Regions from separate parts of the Bacillus sp. BACIII genome, predicted to be linked through region 1. Evidence: a T-box and tRNA genes for the amino acid it is inferred to sense, from the RefSeq annotation. Region 1 holds a T-box; the other holds one or more tRNA genes.

What was found. The T-box of region 1 lies ahead of ileS (isoleucine--tRNA ligase). A T-box ahead of a tRNA ligase gene usually reads a tRNA of that ligase, here a tRNA-Ile.
Region 2: it encodes a tRNA-Ile, which carries the amino acid that the T-box ahead of ileS (isoleucine--tRNA ligase) is inferred to sense. The anticodon was not compared.

What each region holds. Positions count from the first base shown of each region.
Region 1 is NZ_CM174437.1:1,447,667-1,454,751, reverse strand. It holds gene ACXN9U_RS06910 (acetylornithine deacetylase) at 1-1,264, shown strand, start outside; gene ACXN9U_RS06905 (YlmC/YmxH family sporulation protein) at 1,325-1,576, shown strand; gene pgeF (peptidoglycan editing factor PgeF) at 1,729-2,565, shown strand; gene ACXN9U_RS06895 (YggS family pyridoxal phosphate-dependent enzyme) at 2,572-3,264, shown strand; gene sepF (cell division protein SepF) at 3,261-3,719, shown strand; gene ACXN9U_RS06885 (YggT family protein) at 3,726-4,004, shown strand; gene ACXN9U_RS06880 (YlmH family RNA-binding protein) at 4,066-4,836, shown strand; gene divIVA (septum site-determining protein DivIVA) at 4,932-5,426, shown strand; T-box leader at 5,488-5,715, shown strand; gene ileS (isoleucine--tRNA ligase) at 5,767-7,085, shown strand, end outside.
Region 2 is NZ_CM174437.1:84,543-91,627, forward strand. It holds rRNA gene ACXN9U_RS00460 (23S ribosomal RNA) at 1-2,005, shown strand, start outside; rRNA gene rrf (5S ribosomal RNA) at 2,057-2,172, shown strand; tRNA gene ACXN9U_RS00470 (tRNA-Val) at 2,196-2,271, shown strand; tRNA gene ACXN9U_RS00475 (tRNA-Thr) at 2,301-2,376, shown strand; tRNA gene ACXN9U_RS00480 (tRNA-Lys) at 2,414-2,489, shown strand; tRNA gene ACXN9U_RS00485 (tRNA-Leu) at 2,501-2,584, shown strand; tRNA gene ACXN9U_RS00490 (tRNA-Gly) at 2,594-2,668, shown strand; tRNA gene ACXN9U_RS00495 (tRNA-Leu) at 2,688-2,773, shown strand; tRNA gene ACXN9U_RS00500 (tRNA-Arg) at 2,783-2,859, shown strand; tRNA gene ACXN9U_RS00505 (tRNA-Pro) at 2,878-2,954, shown strand; tRNA gene ACXN9U_RS00510 (tRNA-Ala) at 2,959-3,031, shown strand; tRNA gene ACXN9U_RS00515 (tRNA-Met) at 3,052-3,128, shown strand; tRNA gene ACXN9U_RS00520 (tRNA-Ile) at 3,131-3,207, shown strand; tRNA gene ACXN9U_RS00525 (tRNA-Ser) at 3,215-3,307, shown strand; tRNA gene ACXN9U_RS00530 (tRNA-Met) at 3,327-3,403, shown strand; tRNA gene ACXN9U_RS00535 (tRNA-Asp) at 3,409-3,485, shown strand; tRNA gene ACXN9U_RS00540 (tRNA-Phe) at 3,498-3,573, shown strand; tRNA gene ACXN9U_RS00545 (tRNA-His) at 3,594-3,669, shown strand; tRNA gene ACXN9U_RS00550 (tRNA-Gly) at 3,677-3,750, shown strand; tRNA gene ACXN9U_RS00555 (tRNA-Ile) at 3,766-3,842, shown strand; tRNA gene ACXN9U_RS00560 (tRNA-Asn) at 3,852-3,926, shown strand; tRNA gene ACXN9U_RS00565 (tRNA-Ser) at 3,930-4,020, shown strand; tRNA gene ACXN9U_RS00570 (tRNA-Glu) at 4,024-4,095, shown strand; gene ACXN9U_RS00575 (TspO/MBR family protein) at 4,130-4,600, opposite strand; gene ACXN9U_RS00580 (TraR/DksA C4-type zinc finger protein) at 4,734-5,453, opposite strand; gene ACXN9U_RS00585 (isochorismate synthase) at 5,738-7,085, shown strand, end outside.

The sequences.
Region 1 (7,085 bases):
GCTGCTGCAGCAGGCGGATAAACGGCGGGGCGATTTAATACATATTGCTGAAAGGTTGATCGCCTTTCCGACACCGGCTCCGCCTGCAAGAAATACAGCAGAAGCTCAGAAGTGGGTGGCCGGATTTTTAAAAGAAATGGGCTGCTCGGTCGATATGTGGGATGTGTACCCGGAAGACCCGAACGTAGTCGGTGTTTTAAAAGGGACAGATTCAAGCGGGCATCAAAGCCTGATTTTAAACGGACACATTGACGTAGCCGAAGTCAGGGATGAAGACTGGGACTCTGACCCGTTTCAGCCGCTCGTTAAAGCCGGCATGCTGATCGGAAGAGGCGCCGCTGATATGAAAGGCGGATTGGCGTGTGTTCTTTTTTCTCTGAAGCTGATCCATGATGCCGGCATTGAGCTTGCGGGCGACCTCATTGTACAGTCTGTGATCGGAGAAGAAGTCGGCGAGGCGGGGACGCTGGAATGCTGCAAACGCGGCTATCACGCGGATTTTGCGGTTGTCGCGGATACGAGCAGCCTGCATATTCAAGGGCAGGGCGGAGTCATCACCGGCTGGATAGAATTGAAAAGCAAACAAACATTTCATGACGGCATGAGGCGCAATATGATTCATGCGGGCGGAGGCATATTCGGAGCGAGCGCAATCGAAAAAATGGCGAAAATCATCACTGCCTTGGGAGAGCTGGAACGCCACTGGGCGGTAACGAAAAGCTATCCCGGCTTTTCACCAGGCACCAATACGATCAACCCCGCCGTTATTGAAGGGGGAAGGCACGCAGCGTTTGTCGCCGATGAATGCCGATTATGGATTACCGTCCACTTTTACCCGAACGAAACGCACGAACAAGCTGCGGCAGAAATCGAAGACTATATCAATCGTGTCTCTGACGGTGATCTGTGGCTCAGGGAAAACAGGCCGGTGTTCAAATGGGGCGGATCTTCCATGATTGAAGACAGAGGAGAGGTCTTCCCGGCGCTGGAAATCGACCCGGACCATCCGGCCGTTTCTGTTCTGGCGGAATCGCACTCAGCCGTCAAACAACAGGAGCCCGTCATTGATGTTTCCCAAACCGTAACAGACGGAGGATGGCTTTATCATGCCGGGATTCCGAGCGTCATATACGGACCCGGCGATTTAAAAAACGCCCATTCCGTAAACGAAGAAGTGTCCGTCGATGAGCTGATGGACTATACGAAAATCATGCTGAGATTTATCCACACCTGGTGCAGCCGCAAAAAAGATTGCCCGATGTGACAAGGTTCAGCCCGGCCGCTCATATAATAGGAAAAAGAACGGGCAAAGGGCGTGATACAAATGATCAGCATATCTGAATTTCAAATAAAAGATGTAGTAAACGTGTCGAACGGAAAAAAACTCGGAAGCATCGGTGATATTGATATTAATGTGACAACGGGAAAAATTCAGGCGATTATTTTAGGCGGCAGCGGAAAAGTTCTCGGTTTTTTCGGAAAAGAAGAGGAAATGATCATTCCTTGGCGAAATATAGTTAAAATTGGGGAAGATGTCATCTTAGTGCGTGTAAACGAACCAAAGGGGGGAGCATAATCCTCCCTTTACTTGTAAAAAGCCGGAAATCTCAATGTTTCCGGCACATTTATTTATCTCATTTTTCAATCAGCCGCTAAACGTATGCTTAAAATTGTGTTAAAATGAGTGGGAAATTCGCTTTTTAATGTTTGTCGAAAGGTTGGATCTTCATGAATACATATCACCCGTTTAGTTTTACCACCCCCTCGGCACTCATGATAGAAGACTGGAACCGTGTGAATCAGCATAACACAAAGGTCATCGCCGGATTCACAACGAAAAACGGCGGTGTCAGCAATCCTCCGTATGAGTCATTAAATACCGGATTGCACGTCCGGGACGAAGCTCATGATGTTGTGAAAAACCGTGAAATCATAGCGTCCTTATGCGGTACTGATCTGGATTCCTGGGTATTCGCCGATCAGACACATGAAAACCGCGTCCGATGCGTGACAGCGGGAGATAAAGGTAAAGGGGCGAGAGACTATTCCTCCGCATTCCGCGGGACTGACGGGCTCTATACGAAAGATACGGATCTTTTTTTGGGCCTGTGTTTTGCAGACTGTGTGCCTTTGTATTTTTATGACCCGGTGAAATCCATGATCGGCGCTGCCCATGCCGGATGGAAGGGGACGGTCAGACAAATCGGGTGCATCATGACGGAACGCTGGGTAAACGAAGAAGGCTCCCGCTTAACAGATATTCAGGCCGTCATCGGTCCGTCCATCAGCGCGGACAGCTATACCGTCGACGACCGCGTCATCAATGAAGTCCGGGCGCTGCCGTTTTCCGCAGAATCCGCCATACGCGAAACGGAAAAAGGCCGGTATCAGCTTGATTTAAAAGAGGTCAACCGCCTTCTTCTGATACATTGCGGCATTCCGGAAGAAAACATTTCAGTCAGCGGTTTATGCACCGAACAAGAGCGTGAACTATTCTTTTCACATCGCCGCGACAAAGGAAAAACGGGACGCATGATGTCCTTTATCGGAATGAAGGAGGCATAAGTTATCTTGCGTGTTGCTGATCAATTACGACATATAAACGAAAGAATAAACGAAGCATGTAAAAGATCGGGCCGAAGCCCCGAAGATGTAACCGTCATCGCGGTTACAAAATACGTATCAGCCGAAAGGGCTCAAGAGGCCGTGGATGCCGGTATTACAAGTCTGGGAGAAAACCGGGATGCCGAGCTTATCCGTAAGCAGGATGTCATCAAAGGCAGCCCCGTGTGGCACTTTATCGGCAGTCTTCAGTCCAGAAAGGTGAAGGCCGTCGTTGACCGTGTATCTTATATACATTCCTTAGACAGACTGTCATTGGCTAAAGAAATTGAAAAACGGGCGCAGCATGCGGTTCGCTGTTTTGTGCAGGTGAATACTTCGCTTGAGCCGTCTAAGCACGGTTTGAAAACAGAGGAGGTCATCCCCTTTATCAGAGAGCTTTCTGAGTTTAGAAACATTTCTGTAGAGGGCCTGATGACGATGGCTCCCCTGACAGACGATACAGAAACAATCAGAGCCTGTTTCCGACAATTGCGTGATCTGAGGGACCAGGTGCAAAAGCTGAACCAGACAAACGCACCGTGCCGGGAACTGTCAATGGGCATGTCAAATGATTATGAAATCGCTGTTGAAGAGGGCGCTACTTTTATCAGAATCGGCTCTTCATTAGTCGGAAATGAAACAGGGGGTGTAAACAAATGAGCATGAAAAATAAACTGAAAAACTTTTTCTCGATGGATGAGGAGGAGTACGAATACGAATACATTGAAACGGAGCAGGATCGTCCGGAAGAGCATGAACAGCAAAAAGATAAACAGAGTGCCTACGCTCAGAAGCCTGCGGGCAAACAGAACGTAGTAAGCTTGCAAAGTGTTCAGAAATCCTCTAAAGTGGTGTTGAGTGAACCGCGTGTATATGCGGAAGCGCAGGAAATCGCCGATCATTTAAAGAACAGGCGGGCGGTTGTCGTCAATCTTCAGCGCATCCAGCATGATCAGGCGAAAAGAATCGTCGACTTTTTAAGCGGAACCGTCTATGCCATCGGCGGCGACATTCAAAGAATCGGTTCGGATATTTTTCTGTGCACGCCTGATAATGTCGATGTTTCCGGCACGATTTCGGAGCTTATAAATGAAGACGAACATCAGAGGTGGTAAAGCAGGATGATTCTTTATCAAATTTTTTCCGTTCTGAGTTATTTAATTTACATCTACTCGTTTGCCCTGATTATCTACATCTTTATGTCATGGGTGCCGAGTACGAGAGAAACGGCGGTCGGACGGTTTCTCGCATCGATTTGCGAACCGTATTTAGAGCCGTTCAGAAGGATCATTCCGCCCATTGCCATGCTGGATATATCCCCGATTGTAGCGATTATCGTGCTTCGGTTTGCCACGACGGGACTTTGGGGCCTATACCGCATGATCGCAATGTATACTTGAATGCGACAGTTTGATACGGGCTTGGCACCAGCCAAGCCTCTTTACATAGAAAGGAAAGAACATGAGCGATATTTACCAGCACTTCAGACACGACGAGCGGCCTTTTATCGACCAGGCGCTTGAATGGAAAGAGATTGTCCTGGACCAATATCGGATGAAGCTGACTGATTTCTTAGATCCGCGGGAACAGGTGATTGTAAAAGCCGTCATCGGCGATGCGTGCGGTCTTGCTTTTTTTGGGGGATATGACAGAGCTGAGCGCAAACGCGCGATTTTATACCCTGAATATATGGAACCTGAACAAGATGATTTTGAGCTTCAGGCCTTTGACGTTCAATACGCTGAAAAATTCGTCAGCATCGATCACCGCTCTCTTCTCGGATCATTAATGGGGATCGGCTTAAAGCGGCAGAAATACGGCGACCTGATTTTCTCAGAGGAAGCCGTGCAGCTTATCGTTTCCGGTGAAATCGCCGATTTTGTCGGCACTCAGCTGACCAAAGCGGGCAAAGCGCCGGTAAAGCTTGAGAAAATCGAGCTTTCGGCCCTTCACATTCCCGCTTCAGATGTCGAAATAAGGGATGACACGGTTTCTTCATTGCGTCTCGACGCCGTCTGCGCTTCGATGAGCAGGCAATCCCGGCAGAAAGCGCAGACCCTTGTGAAAAACGGGCTCGTTAAGGTGAATTGGAAAGCCGTTGAGGATCCGTCCTATCAGGTTGCTGAAGGGGACATGCTTTCGATTCGGGGCTTCGGACGATGCAGTTTGACAAAAGTAGACGGAAAAACGAAAAAAGACAAATGGAAAGTCACATTCGAACGGCAAAAATGAGTCGTTTTTTCAGATTTTTTCTCCATCTATGGCCGTATTTGTTTTATAATGTGAACTAGATAACCGTACTGAAATGTAAAAATGGAGGTGGCAATATGCCATTAACGCCGAATGATATCCATAACAAAACGTTTACAAAAGGTTTTCGCGGATATGATGAAGATGAAGTAAATGAATTTTTAATGCAGGTCAGAAAAGATTACGAAATCGCACTCCGTAAAAAAACGGAGCTTGAGGCGAAAGTGAACGAGCTGGATGAAAAAATCGGACACTTTGCCAATATTGAAGAAACGCTGAATAAGTCAATTCTCGTAGCTCAAGAAGCGGCAGAAGACGTAAAGCGCAATTCGCAGAAAGAGGCGAAGCTGATCGTCCGTGAAGCAGAAAAAAATGCTGATCGAATCATCAATGAGTCGCTTTCCAAATCAAGAAAAATCGCAATGGAAATTGAAGAGCTGAAAAAACAGTCTAAAGTGTTCAGAACGCGTTTCCAAATGCTGATTGAGGCGCAGCTTGATCTGCTGAAAAACGATGATTGGGATCATCTGTTAGAATACGAAGTCGACGCGGTATTTGAGGAAAAAGAATAATTTTCAGATTTTCTTGACATTCTTCGGCCCGTTCGAATATAATACGTTCATAAATTCAGATGAAAAGACGATGAAAGGGACCGGCATGACTCAAAGCAGGCCATAAAGCGAACCGGGGAAGGTGAAAGCCCGGGATGGCCGGAATCATGCAGATCAGCCCTTTAGTTTCCTTTCTGAACCGAGAGTAGGAAAGGACGTTCCATCACGTTACGATGTTCGAGAGGAAAAGACGGATGATCCGTTTTTTCTAAAAGGGTGGTACCGCGAGATAAGCTTTCTCGTCCCTTATGGGATGAGAGGGCTTTTTTTATTTTCTGAAAAATGTTGTGGAGGAATGAAAATGGATTATAAAGATACGCTGTTAATGCCGAAAACAGATTTTCCGATGCGCGGAAATCTGCCGAACCGTGAGCCTGACATGCAGAAAGAATGGGAGGAGCAGGATATTTACCGTCTTGTTCAAGAACGGACGAAAGACCGCCCGAAATTCGTACTGCATGACGGACCTCCTTATGCAAACGGAGACATCCACATGGGTCATGCCCTGAATAAAATCCTGAAAGATTTTATCGTCCGCTATAAATCAATGAGCGGCTACAACGCACCGTATGTGCCGGGATGGGACACGCACGGTCTGCCGATTGAAACGGCACTGACAAAAAACAAAAAAGTGAACCGGAAAGAAATGTCTGTAGCCGATTTCCGCAAGCTTTGCGAAGAATATGCATGGCAGCAGATCGAAAGACAGCGCGAACAATTCAAGCGTCTCGGCGTCAGAGGCGATTGGGAAAACCCTTATGTTACGCTTCAGCCTGAATTTGAAGCGCAGCAGATCCGCGTTTTCGGCGAGATGGCGAAAAGAGGCTATATTTATAAAGGCCTGAAGCCTGTCAACTGGTCGCCTTCAAGTGAATCTGCCTTAGCAGAAGCGGAAATTGAATATCAGGATAAACGTTCGGCATCCATTTATGTTGCATTTAAGGTGAAAGACGGTAAAGGCGTTCTCGAGAACGGAGAAAGCTTTATTATCTGGACGACGACGCCGTGGACAATGCCTGCCAACCTCGGAATTTCCGTTCATCCTGATCTTGAATACAATGTCATCAAGGTTGGAGACAAGCGTTATGTAGTAGCGGCTGAATTAATCGAAAGCGTAGCGGAGGCATGCGGCTTTGAAAATCCTGAAGTTGTCGCATCGTATAAAGGCAGAGAGTTAGAATACATCACTGCAGAACATCCGCTTTACGGCAGAGATTCACTCGTCATGCTCGGTGACCACGTCACAACCGATGCCGGAACAGGCTGTGTTCATACTGCTCCGGGCCACGGGGAAGATGACTTTATCGTCGGCCAAAAGTACGGCTTAGAAGTACTTTGCCCTGTCGATGAAAAAGGCAACATGACCGACGAAGCGCCGGGCTTTGAAGGAATGTTTTACGATAAAGCCAATAAACCGATCACAGAGAAGCTTGAAGAAAACGGCGCGCTCTTAAAGCTCGAGTTTATTACACACTCTTATCCGCATGACTGGAGAACAAAAAAACCGACTATCTTCAGAGCGACAGCGCAATGGTTTGCGTCAATTAAAGATTTCAGACCGGATCTGCTTGATGCCATCAAACAAACGAAGTGGGTGCCGGAGTGGGGCGAACAGCGCCT
Region 2 (7,085 bases), 1.4 Mb from region 1:
AGGGGCCCCTACCGGGTTACCGAATTCAGTCAAACTCCGAATGCCGATGACTTATCCTTGGGAGTCAGACTGCGAGTGATAAGATCCGTAGTCGAAAGGGAAACAGCCCAGACCGCCAGCTAAGGTCCCAAAGTATACGTTAAGTGGAAAAGGATGTGGAGTTGCTTAGACAACCAGGATGTTGGCTTAGAAGCAGCCACCATTTAAAGAGTGCGTAATAGCTCACTGGTCGAGTGACTCTGCGCCGAAAATGTACCGGGGCTAAACGTATCACCGAAGCTGCGGACTGTTCTTCGAACAGTGGTAGGAGAGCGTTCTAAGGGCTGTGAAGCAAGACCGGAAGGACTTGTGGAGCGCTTAGAAGTGAGAATGCCGGTATGAGTAGCGAAAGACGGGTGAGAATCCCGTCCACCGAATGCCTAAGGTTTCCTGAGGAAGGCTCGTCCGCTCAGGGTTAGTCGGGACCTAAGCCGAGGCCGAAAGGCGTAGGCGATGGATAACAGGTTGATATTCCTGTACCACCTCCTCACCATTTGAGCAATGGGGGGACGCAGGAGGATAGGGTAAGCGCGGTATTGGATATCCGCGTCCAAGCAGTTAGGCTGGGAAATAGGTAAATCCGTTTCCCGTGAAGGCTGAGCTGTGATGGCGAGCGAATTATAGTAGCGAAGTTCCTGATTCCACACTGCCAAGAAAAGCCTCTAGCGAGGTGAGAGGTGCCCGTACCGCAAACCGACACAGGTAGGCGAGGAGAGAATCCTAAGGTGATCGAGAGAACTCTCGTTAAGGAACTCGGCAAAATGACCCCGTAACTTCGGGAGAAGGGGTGCTCTGTTAGGGTGCAAGCCCGAGAGAGCCGCAGTGAATAGGCCCAGGCGACTGTTTAGCAAAAACACAGGTCTCTGCGAAGCCGTAAGGCGAAGTATAGGGGCTGACGCCTGCCCGGTGCTGGAAGGTTAAGAGGAGCGCTTAGCGTAAGCGAAGGTGCGAATTGAAGCCCCAGTAAACGGCGGCCGTAACTATAACGGTCCTAAGGTAGCGAAATTCCTTGTCGGGTAAGTTCCGACCCGCACGAAAGGCGCAACGATCTGGGCACTGTCTCAACGAGAGACTCGGTGAAATTATAGTACCTGTGAAGATGCAGGTTACCCGCGACAGGACGGAAAGACCCCGTGGAGCTTTACTGCAGCCTGATATTGAATGTTGGTACAGCTTGTACAGGATAGGTAGGAGACTTGGAAACCGGAGCGCCAGCTTCGGTGGAGGCATCGGTGGGATACTACCCTGGCTGTATTGACCTTCTAACCCGCCGCCCTTATCGGGCGGGGAGACAGTGTCAGGTGGGCAGTTTGACTGGGGCGGTCGCCTCCTAAAAGGTAACGGAGGCGCCCAAAGGTTCCCTCAGAATGGTTGGAAATCATTCGCAGAGTGTAAAGGCACAAGGGAGCTTGACTGCGAGACCTACAAGTCGAGCAGGGACGAAAGTCGGGCTTAGTGATCCGGTGGTTCCGCATGGAAGGGCCATCGCTCAACGGATAAAAGCTACCCCGGGGATAACAGGCTTATCTCCCCCAAGAGTCCACATCGACGGGGAGGTTTGGCACCTCGATGTCGGCTCATCGCATCCTGGGGCTGTAGTCGGTCCCAAGGGTTGGGCTGTTCGCCCATTAAAGCGGTACGCGAGCTGGGTTCAGAACGTCGTGAGACAGTTCGGTCCCTATCCGTCGCGGGCGCAGGAAATTTGAGAGGAGCTGTCCTTAGTACGAGAGGACCGGGATGGACGCACCGCTGGTGTACCAGTTGTTCTGCCAAGGGCATCGCTGGGTAGCTATGTGCGGACGGGATAAGTGCTGAAAGCATCTAAGCATGAAGCCCCCCTCAAGATGAGATTTCCCATTCCGCAAGGAAGTAAGATCCCTGAAAGATGATCAGGTTGATAGGTCTGAGGTGGAAGTGTGGCGACACATGGAGCTGACAGATACTAATCGATCGAGGACTTAACCATTTTTGAATGTATGCTTACTGTTATCTAGTTTTGAGAGAACACTCTCAATGGTTTGGTGGCGATAGCGAAGAGGTCACACCCGTTCCCATACCGAACACGGAAGTTAAGCTCTTCAGCGCCGATGGTAGTCGGGGGTTTCCCCCTGTGAGAGTAGGACGCCGCCAAGCCATTACACGTAAGTGTAATATATGGAGGATTAGCTCAGCTGGGAGAGCATCTGCCTTACAAGCAGAGGGTCGGCGGTTCGAGCCCGTCATCCTCCACCATTTCTATTATACATAAGTTGGCGTATTAGGCCGGTGTAGCTCAATTGGTAGAGCAACTGACTTGTAATCAGTAGGTTGGGGGTTCAAGTCCTCTTGCCGGCACCACTTTTATATGTTATACTATATAAGTCTCTTGTAAAAAGAGCCATTAGCTCAGTTGGTAGAGCATCTGACTTTTAATCAGAGGGTCGAAGGTTCGAGTCCTTCATGGCTCACCATGTTTTTTCTTGCGGATGTGGCGGAATTGGCAGACGCGCTAGAATCAGGCTCTAGTGTCTTTACAGACGTGGGGGTTCAAGTCCCTTCATCCGCATTGCCAAACGCGGAAGTAGTTCAGTGGTAGAACATCACCTTGCCAAGGTGGGGGTCGCGGGTTCGAATCCCGTCTTCCGCTCCAACTAAACTATACCATCCATGCCGGGGTGGTGGAATTGGCAGACACACAGGACTTAAAATCCTGCGGTAGGTGACTACCGTGCCGGTTCAAGTCCGGCCCTCGGCACTTATTGTTGCGCCCGTAGCTCAATTGGATAGAGCGTTTGACTACGGATCAAAAGGTTAGGGGTTCGACTCCTCTCGGGCGCGCCATACATACTTTTGAAAAATCGGGAAGTAGCTCAGCTTGGTAGAGCACATGGTTTGGGACCATGGGGTCGCAGGTTCGAATCCTGTCTTCCCGACCACTTTGGGGCCTTAGCTCAGCTGGGAGAGCGCCTGCTTTGCACGCAGGAGGTCAGCGGTTCGATCCCGCTAGGCTCCACTTGATTTTAATTGTTTTTTGGCGGTGTAGCTCAGCTGGCTAGAGCGTACGGTTCATACCCGTGAGGTCGGGGGTTCGATCCCCTCCGCCGCTACCATTGGACCTTTAGCTCAGTTGGTTAGAGCAGACGGCTCATAACCGTCCGGTCGTAGGTTCGAGTCCTACAAGGTCCACCACTTATACGGAGGAATACCCAAGTCTGGCTGAAGGGATCGGTCTTGAAAACCGACAGGGGTGTCAAAGCCCGCGGGGGTTCGAATCCCTCTTCCTCCGCCATATCTAATTTAATCATCATCGCGGGGTGGAGCAGTTCGGTAGCTCGTCGGGCTCATAACCCGAAGGTCGCAGGTTCAAATCCTGCCCCCGCAACCAAAAATGGTCCGGTAGTTCAGTTGGTTAGAATGCCTGCCTGTCACGCAGGAGGTCGCGGGTTCGAGTCCCGTCCGGACCGCCATTTATATAAAAAGGCTCGGTAGCTCAGTTGGTAGAGCAACGGACTGAAAATCCGTGTGTCGGCGGTTCGATTCCGTCCCGAGCCACCATTTTAATTTAATATGTTTTGGCGGTTGTGGCGAAGTGGTTAACGCACCAGATTGTGGCTCTGGCACTCGTGGGTTCGATTCCCATCAATCGCCCCAAACAAATGCGGGTGTAGTTTAGTGGTAAAACCTCAGCCTTCCAAGCTGATGTCGTGGGTTCGATTCCCATCACCCGCTCCATTTTTATATTGTCGTGGGCCTGTAGCTCAGCTGGTTAGAGCGCACGCCTGATAAGCGTGAGGTCGGTGGTTCGAGTCCACTCAGGCCCACCATGATAATTTTCCACAGTAGCTCAGTGGTAGAGCTATCGGCTGTTAACCGATCGGTCGCAGGTTCGAATCCTGCCTGTGGAGCCATATGGAGAAGTACTCAAGTGGCTGAAGAGGCGCCCCTGCTAAGGGTGTAGGTCGTGTAAGCGGCGCGAGGGTTCAAATCCCTCCTTCTCCGCCATAAGGCCCGTTGGTCAAGCGGTTAAGACACCGCCCTTTCACGGCGGTAACACGGGTTCGAATCCCGTACGGGTCATTAAAAAACCTTGCATACTATGCAAGGTTTTTTATTATGAGTTCATAGTGTAAATGGTAAAAGACAGGTATGTGGCAAAAGCGCTCCATAATAAATAAGGAACCAAAAGCCAGGCTGAAGCTTTGCTGTATTTACCGGCAATCATCAATAGAATGAGTGTTGTAACGGCTACAAGCAGGCAATCGATAGATGCAGCAAGCAAATTTTTCTGTGTGAATTGAAAAAAGCTGAAGCCTTGATTCGCGATATAATTGATGAGAAGCATCAACCAGAAAGCTTTGGATTCTTTACATGAGAACTTTACGTATACCAAGGCTGCTGACAGGGAGATAAGCGCAAACAAAACCGCCCATATGATGCCTATCACTGATCCGCTCGGCGTCCAGTCAGGTTTTTGAAGCGCGTCGTACCATTCCCGATCTACGGGAAAGAGAAACCCCGCTAAGGAAAACAAGGCATATGTAATGATAAATACAATGATCGCACCGATATACTTCTTTTTCATCTCTTCCCTCCATTGTTCAATGTCATTCCCGATTTTGGAAAGGTCAAACCTTTTTGAGAGCCATGCACCATTAAGTGTATGAGTTTCCATTGCAAAAATGCAACAAATGTAAAAACCCCGGTAAGCCGGGGTTTTAGTCAGCATGAAGATCGCCGAAAGTCGTCATAATTCCTTCTTCGTCCAGTTCTTGTTCATATTTTTCGTGGTCTCTGCTTGGATACACGGAAATGTTTTTTCCGGTAATATCTGTGGCGATAAAATTTTCATAATCCTCAACATAGCCGATGTTTTCTTCTGAGTTCATTGTCATATCGTTGTAGCTGAGAGGCGGAACCTCTAAATCTTGAGGTGTTTCTGAGTTTCCGTATTCCTCTACATCCTGATATGAGTCTTCACTATCGTAAGGCGGCCGTATTGATTCATCATCATCAAATTCAAACTGTCCGAACGGTGTTTCCTCTTCAATCGGCCTGTCTTTAGAAACGGCATCCTGAGAGGAATATTCCGCCAAGGTGGTAGCCGTCGGCAGAGCTTCCAGTCTGTCATAAGGGATTTCCTTGCCGCTGACTTCACAAATACCGTATGTGCCGTTTTCAATTTGTTTCAGGGAGTAATCAATGTCGCGTAGGTGCTCCCGTTCATGGTCGAGGAGCGCCAGATCTTTTTCACGCTCGTATAATTCAGTCGCCTGATCGCCGGGATGATTGTCATAGGAAGACAATTCGCCGGATGACTGATACGGGAATTCATCTGTTAATTGAAATTGGTCATTTTCTTTAAAACGGTTTAAGATATCATGTTTGGCTTCTTCGAGTTCTTTTTTCAAGTGTGTGATCTGTTCGTTTGTAAGCACATCATTCCCTCGTTTCTATGTGATGCTTATGACTGTTAGTATGAACGTTTTTGTGCAGAAAAATGGTGGATAAAAATGGTCGTTTTCCCACAGTAAAGTAAAGGTTACAGTGATTGCCGAGAGTGGGGAAAGAAAATTCAAGTTTGTTTCTTTATTCATTTGCGCAAAAAGGTTTATAATAAGAAATGCAGGCATTTTGTCGTGCGCAAATCTGTGTGTTTGACACAAAGTCATCACAGGTGTATTGTATTAAAAGCATTTAACGGATTATGGAGGAATGTCTCATGGTGACAACGGTGCAGCATACGTTCCGAGAGGAAGCAGATCATGCATTACATAAAGCCAAACAAGTCAACCATGCTGTCTTATTGAGCTATTCAAGACGTATTGCGTCTTTAGACCCTCTATCATTTTTCAAAGACGGAGCAAAAAAATATAAAGGCAAACGATTTTTTTGGTCAGAACCCGGTAGTGAATTAACAATAGTCGGTCTTGGCACAGAAGCGCTGTTCCAATCGAATGAAAAAAACGAAAAACGTTATCAAGACGTTTTTGAACAATGGGAGCGCTTTAAAAAGACGGCTTATCATATTCATGAAGAAGAAGAGGCGGCGCAAACCGCGGTCGGCCCTGTCTTATTCGGCGGTTTTTCATTTAATCCCGCTGAAGAAAGAGGAGACGAATGGGATGGGTTCGAAGAAGGACTGTTCTTTATTCCCTCACTCATGCTGACAAAGACGGCGGATGGTGATTATTTAACCGTCAATCAATGGGCGGCAGACGGCAATCAGGCAGAAGATGTACTGAAACGTCTGAAATCTTTTTCTGAAGCTTTTACAGTTTCTTCAATGACATATGAGGAATATCCTGATTTAACAAAAGCGGAAGAACTTGATGTAGAAAACTGGCTTGACGCCATTAAAACAGCAACAAATGATATGAAAGCAAATCAATATGATAAAGTTGTGCTGGCAAGGGAAGTCGTTTTGTCATATGACGGGCCGATTCTAGCAGAAAGCGTTGTCCGCAAGCTTTTGACGGACCAAACGACAAGCTATGTTTTTGCGATTGAGCAGGGAAATAAATGCTTTGTCGGCGCTTCACCGGAACGGCTGATCAAAAAATCCGGCAAAGACGTCATGTCCTCTTGTCTGGCAGGTTCAATTAAGCGCGGAGAAAGTCAGGAAGAAGATGACCGTCTCGGCGAAGAATTGCTGCATGACGAAAAAAATCTGGCGGAGCATGATTTTGTGGTTCAGATGATAAACGATGCTTTTTTATCGAGCTGCAGTGATGTGAAAAAGCCTGCAGGTCCGCAATTATATAAAACAAAAAGTGTGCAGCATCTGTATACACCGATCACCGGCCGCCTTAAAACGTCCGCTTCGCTGTTTGATTTAATTGAAAAGCTGCATCCCACACCGGCATTGGGCGGAGCGCCCCAGCAGAAAGCTGTTGAGGTTATCGCTGATATTGAACCGATGACACGCGGGTGGTACGCGGCGCCGATCGGCTGGATGGACGGCAGGGAAAACGGAGAATTTGTCGTGGCCATCCGATCAGGATTGATTGAAGACAAAAGGGCGCGCCTTTTCGCAGGCTGCGGCATTGTTGAAGATTCAGATCCGCAAT